DNA from 4 places in the Spongiibacter sp. genome. Region 3 is predicted to be linked to each of the others. Evidence: predicted binding sites of a transcription regulator. Region 3 holds the regulator's gene; each other region holds the start of a gene.
The links. The regulator sigma-54, encoded in region 3, starts transcription at its own class of promoters, with help from an activator protein. The targets are predictions, from matches to a motif close to TGGCACANNNNTTGCNNT.
Positions count from the first base shown of each region.

Region 1 (3,557 bases), on a different contig from region 3:
CGGCGTTTTCATCACGTATTTGTCGCCGCTGTCGGTATCGACCACCAGAAAAACGTGGCTGCGACTGGTGGCGTGAATCTCCCGCTCTATGCGATAGCCATCCAGCACATCGCCTGACTCAAGCACCGGCGGCAGCGGCAGCGCCTCGGCGAGTAAATGCAGATCCCGCGCGTCGGGGTTTGGCAAGGCATCCACACGCAGCAACTGCACGCTGAGGTTGTCGTCGCTGCCTCGCTCAAGCGCTGTAGTCGCCAAGCGGCGAGCACTGTCATTGAGATCGTCGGCCTCACTGAGCGCCGCCCGCACGGTGGCCTCATCGAGGTATTCATACACACCGTCAGTCGCCAGCAGAAAGACATCACCTGCACGCAGCGGCAGTGCCCGGTAGTCGATCTCCAGCGGTTCCTCCACGCCCAGCGCGCGACTCAGATAGCTTTCCTCGCGGGATATACGCAGGCGATGATCTTTGGTGAGCTGTTCCAGCTCGCCCGCTTGCAGGCGATAAATGCGCGCATCGCCCACATGAAACAGGTGGGCCGTAGCCGCTTTGATCACCAGCGCACTAAAGGTGCAGACATAGCCCCGGTCGGCATCGTGGCGGTATTCGCTGCGGCGGGTTTGCGATACCAGCCAGGAATTGCTGGCGGCGATCACCCGCTCGGCGGCGGTGCGTACCGACCAGGCTTCGGAGGTACAGAAGTAGTCATCGAGAAAGCTTTGCACGGCACTCGCACTGGCAATCTGGCTGACCGGACTGGAGCTGATGCCATCGGCGATGGCAACGGCAGCGCCCTTGAGGCTGAGCTGGGGCTCGGGGGGAATCCTCGCGGCGCAGGCGTCCTGATTGTCGGCCTTGCGCCCCTTATCGGAATACTGGCCGACACTCAGTTGCAGTCGCGGCGGTGTGGCTGCCACGTTTGCCCCGGCGACACTGGCCGGGGCGGTGGGACGGTTCATGCAGAGGTCGTCGCCGCTTTGGCAGCCGGTGCGGCAGCCACTTTGCGCTTGGCGCCGGTGCGCACATGCGTGGTGTAGAGAGTCAGGCCGGTGAACGCCAGACCGCCAACCAGGTTGCCCAGTGCGGTGGGGATTTCATTCCAGAAGAAGTAATCACCAATGGAGAATTCGCCGCCCATGATCATCGCGAAGGGGAACAGGAACATGTTCACCACCGAGTGCTCGAAGCCCATAAAGAAGAACAGCATGATGGGCATCCACATCGCCAGTACCTTGCCACTGACATGGGTGGAAATCATCGCGCCGACAACGCCCATCGACACCATCCAGTTACACAGCATGCCGCGAATGAAAATGGTGAGCCAGCCGTCCATGCCGTAGGCCGCGTAGCCCACGGTACGCGATTCACCGATACTGGCCACTTTCTCGGCAATCGCGCCGCCGTCGGTGTTGTAGCCCATCGTAAAGATGTAAGACATCATCACCGCCACGGTAAACGCACCGGCAAAGTTGCCGACAAACACCAGCCCCCAGTTGCGCAAAATTTGTGAGGGGGTGACGCCGGGGCGCTTATCCAGCCAGGCCAATGGCGTGAGCATGAAGACGCCAGTCAGCAGATCGAAGCCCATCAGGTAGAGCATGCAAAAGCCCACCGGGAAGAGAATCGCGCCGATCAGAAACACCCCGGTTTGCACCGCCACGGTTACCGCAAACACCGCCGCCAGTGCCAGAATGGCACCCGCCATATAACCGCGAATCAGGGTATCGCGGGTGGACATGTGAACCTTGGATTCACCCGCGTCGACCATTTTGGTCACGAACTCGGAAGGAACTAAATAAGCCATAGAATTAGCCTCGCTCAGCGTTTAATGCACTACTTTCGATAAATGGTTTGAAGCCGCCCAAAGCGCATAAAAAAAGCGCCCGCACTTACCCCGCTTGTTGCAGGTCAGTGTCGGACGCCTTTATCCGGATACGCTCAATGTCGATCGAAGCCAGCCTTGGCCTCGAGTGATTTACATTTCGCAAGCCTCGTGCCAATTAGGCAAAGCGGGGTAAGTTGTTGCGGAGAAAGGATTTATTGGATTCTCGGGAACGCCGCGCAATCCAACAACATGCGTTGCACTGGTGCAGACGCAGCAAACGCTGCGCCGTATTGGATCAAAACACAGTGAAATTAAGGCGCGATATGGCGCCTATAGATATGACGCCTACAAATTCAGCCTCCAGGCAATGAGCAAGGTATAACTCGCCGCCCTCGTCGAACCGAGGGCCAGTCAAGCCTGTCGCCGCAATGTTGAGCTAGCCTGCACAGTTCTGCGCTCTGCAATTGCTAGAGTCAGAACCGCTTCGCTATGATGGTGCCACCGTTCTAACCCGACTTGCTGCGCTTCCCGCTTTGTTCGCGAAGTGCCCTGTGCATTGCTGTGAACAATAACGCCTTAACCAACAACATCGCGGCATGGCTTTTTTTATTCCTTACCGCACTCTTTGCGCCATCGCTGCTGGCAGCAGACTCGCCGTGCCAGTTTCAATGGGATGCGAACGCTGCGCCGATGACCGCGCTGGCAGGTCAGTGGTGCGCACAGAGTGGCGACGCCAGCGGGCAGCTCAACGTGCCCGGCACCTGGCACAATACCCGGCTGGCAGAAGCCCGGGTGCCCGGCGATGCCGAAGTGCACTACCGCCTGACGGTGAACCACGGCGAGCTTGACCGCGCGCTGGCCATTCGCCTGCCCCGCCCCTACGACAGTTATCGCCTGCGGGTTAACGGTCGCGAGTTGCTGGCAACCGGCCGATACAGTGCTTCCGGGCACGACGAATGCTACCCGCACTACGCCCAGTTTTATGCCAGCGGCGACCAGAGCCTGATTGAAGTCGATGTTGCCAACCAGCAGTTCATTGCCGGGGGCATGCGCTCGCCCCCCATATTGGGGCTGGCCGATGACATGTATGAATGGCGGGCCAGAGAGCTGGCCATTGAAGGCTTTCAGTCCGGACTGCTGGTGTTGATGGCCTTTATCCAGCTCGGCCAGTTTGCCGCCGCGCGGCGTGTCTATGCCGCCCAGCTTTTCTTCGGATTAACCTGTTTGTCGGTGGCGGTTTTTTCCAGCCTTGGCGGCGAACAGTGGCTGAGCCTGTTGCTAGCACCGTGGCATCTGGCTCCCGACCTGCATTTGCGCTGGGCGATGATTCCCCTCGCCATTCTCGGTTTAAGCGAATTCAGCGCGCAGCTCTTTCCCGATGAGTTTCATCGCCGCCCCCGACAATACTGGCGCGCCATTACTGTCGTCTTCCTGCTGGGAAGCCTGCTGCTGCCCAGCCGCCCTCTGGCCGTGCTGTTCTGGGCAATGGAGAGCGCAGCCCTGCTGATGTCGGGTTATATCCTGTTCGCCACCTTCCGTGCCGCACGGCAGCGACGGCCCGGCGCCCTCTCTCTCACCGCGGTGTATGGCATTCTGTTTATCACCGTGATGCGCGATATTGTGGTGGATTTTCAGGGCCAGTACCTGGGCAATCTCGGCCCCACGGGCATGGTGGTCTGCCTGGTCTGGCAGGGGCTGCTGCTGGCCCGTCACAACGCCCGCGCCCACAAGCGC
Region 1 covers NZ_CFHTQA010000001.1:111,029-114,585, forward strand. Annotated here, with positions in the region: gene AC5DB9_RS00500 (bifunctional protein-serine/threonine kinase/phosphatase) at 1-957, opposite strand, end outside; gene AC5DB9_RS00505 (formate/nitrite transporter family protein) at 954-1,802, opposite strand; gene AC5DB9_RS00510 (ATP-binding protein) at 2,514-3,557, shown strand, end outside.
Region 1: the regulator sigma-54 is predicted to act here: its motif matches at 1,980-1,997, upstream of AC5DB9_RS00505 (formate/nitrite transporter family protein).

Region 2 (3,557 bases), on a different contig from region 3:
TGATTAATATGACCGAGGCTGTCTTGATCGCCCCAACGGGGCTCGACCAAAACATCGAACAATGGCGGGACACACTGGTAGCGTTCCATATCAACCTGACTCATGACGGACGATACACCTTCACGTTGGTAAATCCCTGATCCATCAGGTGGGCAGCGTGCAAACGACTCATCACGCCCTTATCGCAATAGAGCTGATATACCCGCTTCGGATCCAGCTCCTCGGCGCGGCGATGCAGCTCGTAAAACGGCAGACATTGCACCGTGTTGCGATCGAGTTTCAGCGGCTGACGCTCCACTTCATCGGGATGACGCACATCCAGAATCACCGCCTCGGCAAGGGGAATCGGCAACACTTCCACGTCGTGACTCACCGCCTCTTCGTCGGCCAGCGCATCGATATTGACGTACTTGGCGTTGGCAATCGCCCTCTCAAGCACCCCCATATCCATCCGGGCTTCCTGCTCGGCAATGCGCTCCGGACGGGCCTTGATCGTGGGCCGCACAGAAATCACCCCGCAATACTCAGGCATATTCGCCGCAAAAGCTTCGGTACCGATTTTTGCAGCCGTGTTGATGATATCCAGCTTGTCAGCCGTAATCAGCGGCCGCAGTACCAGCGTGTCGGTAGCCTTGTCGATAATCGACAGATTGGCCAATGTCTGACTGCTCACCTGAGCCACCGCCTCACCGGTAACAAGCGCAGGCGACCCCAGCTCAGCAGCGACCTGCGACGCAGCCCTCATCATCATGCGCTTGAGGATCACGCCCATCTGAGAATTTTCGACGTTCTTGAGAATCTCGGCGACTACGTCTTCAAAGGGAACAGTGATGAATTTCACCCGGTGCGAAGCGCCGAACTTCTGCCACAGATACAGCGACACTTCTTTCACACCGATTTCATGTTCGCGCCCACCGAGGTTGAAGAAACAGAAGTGAGTGCGCATGCCACGCTTCATCACCATGTAGCTCGACACCGTGGAATCGAAGCCACCGGAGATCAGGCTCACTACCGAATCTACCGCGCCAATCGGAAACCCTCCCAGCCCTTCGTGACGCTGCTTGACGACATACAAGCGGTCTTTGCGAATTTCCAGGCGCACGACTTCGTCGGGATTCTTTAACTTCACGCCGCCCGAGGGAACATGCTGATTCAGGCCACCGCCCACATAGCGCTCAACATCGCCGGAATTGAAATCGTGCTCACCGGTCCGCTTGCAGCGCACGGCGAAGGTCTTACCTGCCAGACTGTTGCCTACTGCGTCGCGGGTCTTCTCGTAAATATCGTGCATATCCACCAGCGGATACTCGGCGACTTCGATAATGTGGGCAATTCCCGGTGTATTGACCATCACCTCCAGCAGCGACGCCAACACCGCTTCGTCATCGCTGCCGGTTTCCAGAGTAATCCGGTCCCACTCACGACCGATCTGCAGCTCGGGATCAATCGGCAGCAGCAGCTTGCGCAAATTATCACGAAGCTGCTTGATGAATTTCTTGCGGACAGGCTTGCTCTTGATGATGATTTCAGGGAAGAGCTTGACGATAAACTTCATGACGGCACCGCGGCGGAAAAGCTGCGCATTATAGCCACTCCGGGGCGAGGCTTCAGCCTCTGCCGACAACCGCAGCGCAGTGCCCACAGACATGGCGCACCAAATTAGATCACACCAGCCCAACATTGGTGCACAATTTGGGTGCGCGCGCACACTTATCTCGCAAACCGACGGTTTCTCACCGCTTTTGCATAAAATTTCGGCACAAAAATATGGCACACATATTGCTGCCTTGAGTGCGAACATGAACTGTAGAGATTTCCTCTGCTCGAAAATGCAGCTTTACAGCAGTTCACAGCCGCTGTCGCTATGCGGCACAATGCAATGAACTTATAATCGCAAAGCTTCGGCCCCTTGCCGAATCGACTAAGAAGACTCTGTTGGAGGATGTCAGTAATGTCAGAGAAGACTCTGAAGTTAATCGCCGATAATGACGTGAAGTGGGCCGACCTGCGCTTCACCGACACTAAAGGTAAAGAGCAACACGTCACTATGCCTGTAGGCGAAATCGACGCCGGCTTCTTTGAAGACGGAAAAATGTTCGATGGTTCATCTATTGCGGGCTGGAAAGGCATTAACGAGTCAGACATGATTCTCATGCCAGACGACGAAGCTTCCGTTCTGGACCCATTCACCGACGAGCCTACCATCATCGTCCGCTGCGGCATCGTTGAGCCTTCAACCATGCAGGGTTACAACCGCGATCCTCGCTCCATTGCTCAGCGCGCTGAAGATTACATGCGCTCTGCCGGCATCGCCGACAGCGCCCTGTTTGGCCCCGAGCCCGAATTCTTCGTGTTTGACGACGTGAAGTGGAAAGTGGCTATGGAAGGCGCAAGCTACGCCATCTCTTCTGACGAAGCGGCCTGGGTTTCCGGCAACAGCTTCGAAGAAGGCAACACGGGTCACCGTCCCGGCGTTAAAGGCGGCTACTTCCCCGTACCGCCGGTCGACAGCCTGCACGACCTGCGTGCCGCCATGTGTAACGCCATGACCGACATGGGTCTGGAAGTTGAAGTACACCACCACGAAGTCGGCACCGCCGGTCAGTGTGAAATCGGTGTCGGCCCGAACTCTGCCGTTAAGAAAGCTGACGAAGTACAGGTACTGAAGTACTGTGTACACAACGTGGCCCACGCCTACGGCAAAACTGCCACCTTCATGCCCAAGCCTGTTGTCGGCGACAACGGTAGCGGCATGCACGTACACATGTCTCTGAGCAAAGACGGCCAGAACCTGTTCACCGGCGACACTTACGGCGGCCTGTCTGAAACTGCGCTGTACTACATCGGCGGTGTTATCAAGCACGCTCGCGCTATCAACGCCTTCACCAATGCTTCTACTAACTCGTACAAGCGTCTGGTTCCCGGCTTCGAAGCGCCCGTTATGCTGGCCTACTCTGCCCGTAACCGCTCTGCCTCTATCCGTATTCCGTTCATCAGCAACCCGAAAGCGCGCCGTATCGAAGTTCGCTTCCCGGATCCCTCTGCGAACCCCTACCTGGCTTTCGCAGCCCTGCTGATGGCTGGCCTGGACGGCATCCAGAACAAGATCCACCCCGGCGATGCTGCTGACAAAGATCTGTACGACCTGCCTGCAGAAGAAGCCGCGGAAATCCCAACTGTTGCCTCTAGCCTGGAGCAAGCGCTGCAAGCTCTGGACGCAGACCGCGCCTTCCTGACCGCTGGCGGCGTCTTCGACGACGACATGATCGACGCTTACATCGAGCTGAAATCACAAGAGATCGAGCGCCTGAACATGACCACTCACCCTGTTGAGTTCGACATGTACTACAGCGTATAAGGCCTGGGCCTGATCGCAGAAAGCCCGCTTCGGCGGGCTTTTTTTATGCCTGCGGCAAAGACTTGCCAGCGGCGCGTTGGCATCGCACACTGAACGGAAATACCGGGACAGATGACCATGCGCCACGCTCCTACGCTGCTATTTCTATTCCTGTCACTGCTGGCTACAGCAGTTTATGGTGAGATCTACCGCAGCACTG
Region 2 covers NZ_CFHTQA010000010.1:61,104-64,660, forward strand. Annotated here, with positions in the region: gene AC5DB9_RS06010 (acyl-CoA thioesterase) at 1-104, opposite strand, end outside; gene thiI (tRNA uracil 4-sulfurtransferase ThiI) at 101-1,555, opposite strand; gene glnA (glutamate--ammonia ligase) at 1,952-3,358, shown strand; gene AC5DB9_RS06025 (DUF4124 domain-containing protein) at 3,476-3,557, shown strand, end outside.
Region 2: the regulator sigma-54 is predicted to act here: its motif matches at 1,769-1,786, upstream of glnA (glutamate--ammonia ligase).

Region 3 (3,557 bases):
CAGCCCGGCGTATTTTGAACAGCAGCCCCGGGCTGAAGAAGGGGTAGTCTCCGCGAGCGCCAGACTGATCGAATACAGCCTGAGCGATGAGGAAATTCTGCTGCAGAAAGACGCCACCATTCGCCATCAGGGTTCAAAAATCAGTGGTGACCGCATTGTGTACAGCGGGCGCAAGCAACTGGTGGTCGCCGATGGCGGCAGCCGAAGCCTCGATGGCCGCGTGCAGATGACACTGCAGCCCCAACAACCCGGCACGGAACCCCCCGAGACTGAACCGGCGCCAGAACCCGACACCGAGAGCACGCCCTGATGCCCGTACTAAAAGCCAGCCATCTCGCCAAAGCCTATAAAGGGCGAGAGGTGATCAAGGATGTGTCACTGAGCATCAACAGCGGCGAAATAGTCGGCCTGCTGGGCCCCAACGGCGCGGGCAAAACCACGTGTTTCTACATGATTGTCGGCATCGTCAACGCCGACAGGGGCCGCATAGAGCTGGATGGCAAAGATCTGACATCGCTGTCAATTCAAGGCCGAGCCCGCCACGGTGTTGGCTACCTGCCCCAGGAAGCGTCGATCTTTCGCAAACTCAGCGTCGCCGACAACATCATGGCGATTCTGGAAACCCGCAGCGACCTCAACCGTCGCCAGCGAAAAGAAAAGCTCGACGCCCTGCTGCAGGAATTCCACATTACCCACATCCGTAAATCGCCCGGCATGGCGCTGTCCGGCGGCGAGCGCCGACGCGTCGAAATCGCTCGCGCGCTGGCGACAGAGCCGAGTTTTATTTTGCTCGACGAGCCCTTTGCCGGCGTCGACCCCATCTCGGTTAACGACATACAGCACATTATTCGACACCTTCAGGCCCGCGGAATCGGCGTGTTAATCACCGATCACAATGTACGAGAAACCCTCGATATCTGCGAAAAAGCCTACATCGTCGGCGAAGGTCGTATTGTTGCCGAAGGCAACGCCGAATCCGTACTCAACAACCAGGTCGTCAGGGATATTTATCTTGGCGATAAGTTCACGTTGTGATAGGAAAAATCGGCACAGCAATTGCTTTATACGCCTATTGCAGCCGCTCTCCGGCAGGACTACACTGACCTTAAAGTGCCGCCAATCAGGCACAAATGTCTTCAGAATTTGGTGTAGTAGAAACCGCTGCCTATGAAACAATCGCTCCAGCTTAAAGTCGGTCAGCAGCTGACCATGACCCCCCAGCTGCAACAGGCGATTCGTTTATTGCAACTGTCCACCCTCGACCTTCAACAGGAAATCCAGTCTGCCTTGGACTCCAACCCGCTTCTGGAACTGGAGGAAGAAAACGACACCCCCGAGCAAGACAGCAACATCCAGTCAAAAAGCAGCGATACCAAAAACGACAGCAGCAGCAACGAAAACGAGCCCACCGCCAGCGACGCTGACAGCGAATGGGCCGAGCGCAGTGAAATACCCGAGGACCTGCCGGTAGACAGCCAATGGGATGACGTTTACCAAAGCTCCGGCCCGGCGAGCAGCGCTCCCAGCGGCGATGACGATTACAGCAATGACTACCGCCACGGCAGCTCAGATTCCCTGCAAGACCACCTTCGCTGGCAGCTCAACCTGAGTCGCCTGTCTGAAATCGATCAGTTCATTGCCGATGCCATCATCGACGCCATCGACGAAAAAGGCCGCCTGACCGTCACGCCTGAAGACTTGGTGGATGCCTTCGACAATGAAGACGTCGAAATCGAAGAAGTCCACGCCGTCCTTCACTTGATTCAGCAGTTCGACCCCCCCGGCGTCGGTGGCCGTGATTTACAGGAGTGTCTGCTTATCCAGTTGCGGCAGTTGCCCCGCGAGACGCTTTATCTGCAAGAGGCCATGCAGATTGTAGAGCAGCACATGGACCAGCTTGGCAACCGCGACTACAACCAGATTATGCGCCGCTGTCGCCTCAAGGAAGATCAGCTTCGGGATACACTGCTGCTGATCCAGTCCCTGAACCCCACGCCCGGCGATGCAATCAGTAGCGGCGATACCGAATACGTCGTCCCGGATGTCTTCGTCAGTAAAAAAGACGGCCGCTGGCTGGTGGAACTCAACCCGGATATTGCCCCGAAAATCCAAATCAACTCGCACTATGCGGCACTGGCCAAAAGCAGTACCAGCAGCGAAAAAGACTATATTCGCGACAACCTCCAGGAAGCGCGCTGGTTTATCAAAAGTCTGCAGAGCCGCAATGAAACCCTGATGAAAGTCGCCAGCAAAATCGTCGAGTATCAGCGAGGCTTTCTCGAATACGGCGACGAGGCGATGAAACCGCTGGTGTTGCATGACATTGCCGACGCCGTGGGCATGCACGAATCCACGATCTCGCGGGTCACCACCCAGAAGTACATGCATACACCGCGGGGCATTTACGAGCTGAAATACTTTTTCTCCAGCCACGTATCGACCGATACCGGCGGCGAGTGCTCATCGACCGCCATTCGCGCGCTGATCAAAAAGCTGATCGCCGCAGAAAATCCGCGGAAGCCACTCAGTGACAGCAAGATTACCGAACTGTTGGCCGAACAGGGTATCAAGGTCGCGCGGAGAACCATCGCCAAGTACCGAGAATCACTGGTCATTCCCCCCTCTAATGAGCGGAAGCGACTGGTATAGCTGGCTGCGTTAAATCGCGCAGCCCTGACCCTACGCCGGGAGGCGCAGGACGATCTGAGTGTAAAAGGAGCAAGATATGCAGATAACTGTCAGTGGTCACCACGTTGAAGTTACACCGGCACTGCGTGAATACGTCAATAACAAGCTTGCCAAACTGCAACGACATTTCGACAATATCACCAATACGGACGTTACGCTCTCAGTCGAGAAGCTGGTACAAAAAGCGGAAGCGACAGTGCATGTGGCAGGCGCGGACCTGTTCGCCACATGCGAATCGGAAGATATGTATGCTGCGATCGACAGCCTGACCGACAAGCTGGATCGCCAGTTGATCAAACACAAGGAAAAACACCTGGGCCGGTAAGCACCGGGCCGGTTTTTCCGGATACCTAATAATATGAGCCTTAATGCGATACTGAGCCAAGGACGTACCCACTGGGGTACGTCCGTAGGCAGTAAAAAACGTCTTCTTGAACAGATCTCGGTATTTGTCGCCGACGACAATAGCCAGTTCAGCGCTGACGATCTGTTCAACGAACTCCTTGCCCGAGAGCGACTGGGTAGCACGGGTATCGGTCACGGGGTTGCGATTCCCCACTGCCGAAGCCAGCAGTGTACGGCGATTACCGGCATTCTGCTGAAGCTCGCCGAGCCCATCGATTTCGAGGCCATCGACGATCAACCCGTCGACCTGGTGTTCGCACTCATTGTTCCTGCGGAAGCCCACGACGAGCACATCAAAGTGCTGGCCAGTCTAGCCAATGTGTTTAACGACGACGGCTTTCGTCAACAGCTGCGCAGCGCGGGCAGCGATGAAGCCCTGTACACTACTGCTGTAACCCGCGCGCCCTGATTGCCATGAAACTGATCATTATCAGTGGCCGCTCGGGATCAGGGAAAAGTACGGC
Region 3 covers NZ_CFHTQA010000003.1:122,645-126,201, forward strand. Annotated here, with positions in the region: gene lptA (lipopolysaccharide transport periplasmic protein LptA) at 1-310, shown strand, start outside; gene lptB (LPS export ABC transporter ATP-binding protein) at 310-1,035, shown strand; gene AC5DB9_RS02425 (RNA polymerase factor sigma-54) at 1,168-2,649, shown strand; gene hpf (ribosome hibernation-promoting factor, HPF/YfiA family) at 2,726-3,013, shown strand; gene ptsN (PTS IIA-like nitrogen regulatory protein PtsN) at 3,047-3,502, shown strand; gene rapZ (RNase adapter RapZ) at 3,508-3,557, shown strand, end outside.

Region 4 (3,557 bases), on a different contig from region 3:
ATTTTGTCCAGATTCAAATCATTCGCCATGGGGTTTACGACTCCTGTTTCGGTCGGCTGCGACCTGCCGAACCGGTAAGCTGAACGGCCAACTGGCCCTGATGACTGCCAAAACGTCCTTTCAACAGAGGCTGCTCGCCAACACACAGCAGCACCTCATCGGCACTGGGCAGGGGAATAACATCACCGCGACGCAGATTCGCCACGCGGCTGAGGCTGAGGCGGGTTTTCGCCAATTGCGCCACCAGGTCGAGAGGCACTTCGTCTATGCGTTCAACCAGGCGACTGCGCCATTCTTCACTTGCGGGTTTTTTGTTACTGGGCTTGGTGGTGTCGGGCAGGCTGTCGCGTACCGCGTCAATCGCGCTCCAGGGCACAACCGACCACAGGCCGCCTTTGAAATCGCCGATATCCACCAGAAAGCGGGTGGCCACCAGCGAGTCCGCGTCGGTAAAGCCTTCCAGCAGACGGGGATCAGTAGACTGACTCTCAATGGCCGGGGCGGTTTTCATGACCGATTTCCAGGCCAGGGCAATGTCCGGCAGCAATGCGGACACCAGAATGTCCATAAAGCTGAGCTCCGACGCCGAAAACTGCTCGCGCGCGGCATCGGCGGCGCCGCCATAGCCACCGAAGTAACGGTCAACGAGGTTGAACACCAGCTCCGATTCAAAGGCAATCATCAGATTGCTGCTGAGCGGCATTCCCGAAATCAATGAAATACTGCAGGGCGCGGGCAGCGTGCCTTGCAGCTCGTCGAATTTCATGACCGTAATGCGGTCAGTGGTCAGCCCTTCCACACTGCTAACAAATTCCCGCAGCCGGGTCGAGGCCGCACTGGCAAACTGCGACTGAATCAACGACAGGGTAGGAATCAAGCGCTGTACGGCGTAATCCTGACGGGCGAGGTTATACTTGCCAGAGCTTTGCGAGCTCTGCTCCTCAGCCATCAGCGCTTCGAGTTCTTCCGGATCAAGTAGGCCAGCCATACTGTCGCCTCACTGCATCACAAACTTGGTGAAATACACTTCCTCGACACCACCTTTCTTACCGGTCTCTTTTTCGAGCACGGCGTTAATGGTGTCGACAACGCGCTGCTGAATAAGCTGGCGCCCTTCGATACTGTTGATCTGGTCTTTGGTCAGGCTGCTGAACATCATGATCAGCTCGTGCCGGATCATGACCTGATAGTCATCCACTTGCGAAATGACGCCGTCCTCCCGGCTCATCACCTCGATATCCACCTGCAGAAACCGAGTGCCACGCTCATTCAAGAGATTCACCACGAACGATGGATCAAGACTCATGATCTGTGGCTTGGGCAACACTTCCGCCGCCGCTTTGCTTTCAGCTGCGTCAGCAGCCGGTTCGCTGCCCTTCAGGAAAAACCAGGTACCTCCTGCGGTCGCCAGCAACAGCACTACAACCAAGCCAATGAGGACAAATTTGTTTTTAAACATATGCATAAGGCCTTTTACGTTCGGCACCCGAGCGCCAAATTTCTTGCAGAAACCTGCTTTTCAAGCACTATTTTGCAAGGCCTGTGCCATATGATTTATTTTATATTTTTCAGATAGTTACGAAATATTTTCCGCTTCTCGCCAATAATTTGGCAGGGGGAATTCGCGCAATACAAGGTGGGATAACAGATACGAAAAAGGCGCCAGAAGGCGCCTCAAGAAGGTCGGAAATTCTCTGCTCATGCGTAGGCGTCGAGGGTCCCGTCGGTATTATTGCGCGGGGTCGGCGCGGCGCTTCCGCCCTCGCCGTCATGCGGGGTATCCGCGGCCGTGTGAAGTTGTGCAAAACCGCTGCCGGAACGGCCCGACGACTGCTGGCTCTGTTGCTGCGCCTGCTGTTGTGAGGCCTCTCCCCAACTCGGTTGATGACTCACTTTCACCTCTTCCAGACGCATGCCTTGCTGCTCCATGGCGTGATTCAAGCGCGGCAGCATTTTCTCTATCAAGTCACAGGTGTCCTGATGCTGGGTCTGGAACTGCACCGCCGCCTTATCGCCCTGCATGTTCAACTGCACTTGAATACCGCCCAGCTCTTCGGGATTCAGTTTCAGTGTGGCGTTCTGAACACCGTTACCGGCCATCCAGTGAATCCGCGCGCCCACGGCCTCACTCCAGGCCGGGTCATCAACCGCGTGCTGACTGATGCTTAACTGCAGGGTGGGGCTCCGACTGTCCGCGGCGCCACTGCGGGCGGCAGTCAGTCGACCGAGATCCGCAATGTCATTAGCCGTGCGCTCCACACCCTCGGCGGTCGCCTCACCCTTCGTCGCAGCGATCGTCGCCGCGAACTCACCGCGCGCGGCTTCCACAGCCAATGGCTGGCTGCGAGAAGCGGTCTGCAGTCCTGTTGCCCGATCCTCAGCCGACTCGGCGGCATTCGCCAGTTCGGCGTCACCCGCTTGCGTGGCGTTCAGAGCCACCGCAGCAACGGTGGGTTTTGTGGCAACAGCATCGTCATTGCCGACGGCAGCTTCCCCGCCAGACAGTTGTCGCCAGCCAAACAGCGCAGCGGCCACGCCACCGATTGCCGCCTGTGCCTCATCCATCTCCTGCACGTCGGCATCGGAAGAGGCCGGCAGCAACTTGCCGTCGGGCGGCAAGATCGTGCCTGCGATGTCTGCCGCGTCCAGCTCTTCTGCCAGGGCCTCAAGATCGAGTTCGCCGTCGCTACCCTGCTGCATCAATTCTCCCAGCACCGCGGGGAGTTCACCGCCGTCGCCGGCAGCCAACAGCTGTTGCAACAGCGCCTGCTGGTTGGCCAGCAAATCCCCAAACGGCAGTAAACCTGCGGGGTTGCCGCCATTCAAGGGCGTCACACTGCCACGCGCTGCGGCAGGACTTTGGGGCTGGGCACTGCTTACGTTACTGATCGGGCTGCTCATAATACGATCCTGTAAGACGGGGTTCACCAGCGCCACACGGCTGTCGTGCGGCCTCATGCTGGCGGCAAATATTCATGCTCTCAGGCACTACCTCTCAGGCACGACTCAGCAAACACTGTGCCATTCAAGAAAGGGCTTAGCTCAGGCCCTGCTGCTGGCGGCGCTGCCAGACAAAGCGCTGGCTGCTCAATTCATCGCTGACCGACTGCTCACGGCGAGCTTCATCGCGACGTTCGTCGGCCCGATAACGCTCGATAAGTTGATCCATGCTGCGACTGTGCTGGCGGGCTTTCATCCACTCCTGGCGGATTTTCCGTAACTGCTCCCGGCAGCGCTCCACCGAATCGGACTGTTGGCGAATCGCCAGGGACAGACGAGAGAGAAAGGCGCGACTTTCCTGCAAACGCTTCACGTCACACAGGCTGTCAGCCGCGGCGCGACGGTACTCCTCGTAATACTGCTTGAGTTCGTCGAGTTTCTGGCTCTGGGTCTCATACTGCTGCTGAACGGCCGCATAGCGCGTCGCCTCTTCCTGCTCCTGGCGATCTGCCAGCGCCTGAACCGGTTGCATACGCTGTGATTTTTTTTCCGTACTCACCGTTATCCTCCGTTGACGCCAGCCGCTAAGGCCGCGTCAAATTTCATTCAATCGAGTT
Region 4 covers NZ_CFHTQA010000014.1:26,890-30,446, forward strand. Annotated here, with positions in the region: gene fliN (flagellar motor switch protein FliN) at 1-29, opposite strand, end outside; gene AC5DB9_RS07345 (flagellar motor switch protein FliM) at 35-988, opposite strand; gene AC5DB9_RS07350 (flagellar basal body-associated FliL family protein) at 998-1,459, opposite strand; gene AC5DB9_RS07355 (flagellar hook-length control protein FliK) at 1,699-2,901, opposite strand; gene fliJ (flagellar export protein FliJ) at 3,038-3,499, opposite strand; gene fliI (flagellar protein export ATPase FliI) at 3,547-3,557, opposite strand, start outside.
Region 4: the regulator sigma-54 is predicted to act here: its motif matches at 1,531-1,548, upstream of AC5DB9_RS07350 (flagellar basal body-associated FliL family protein).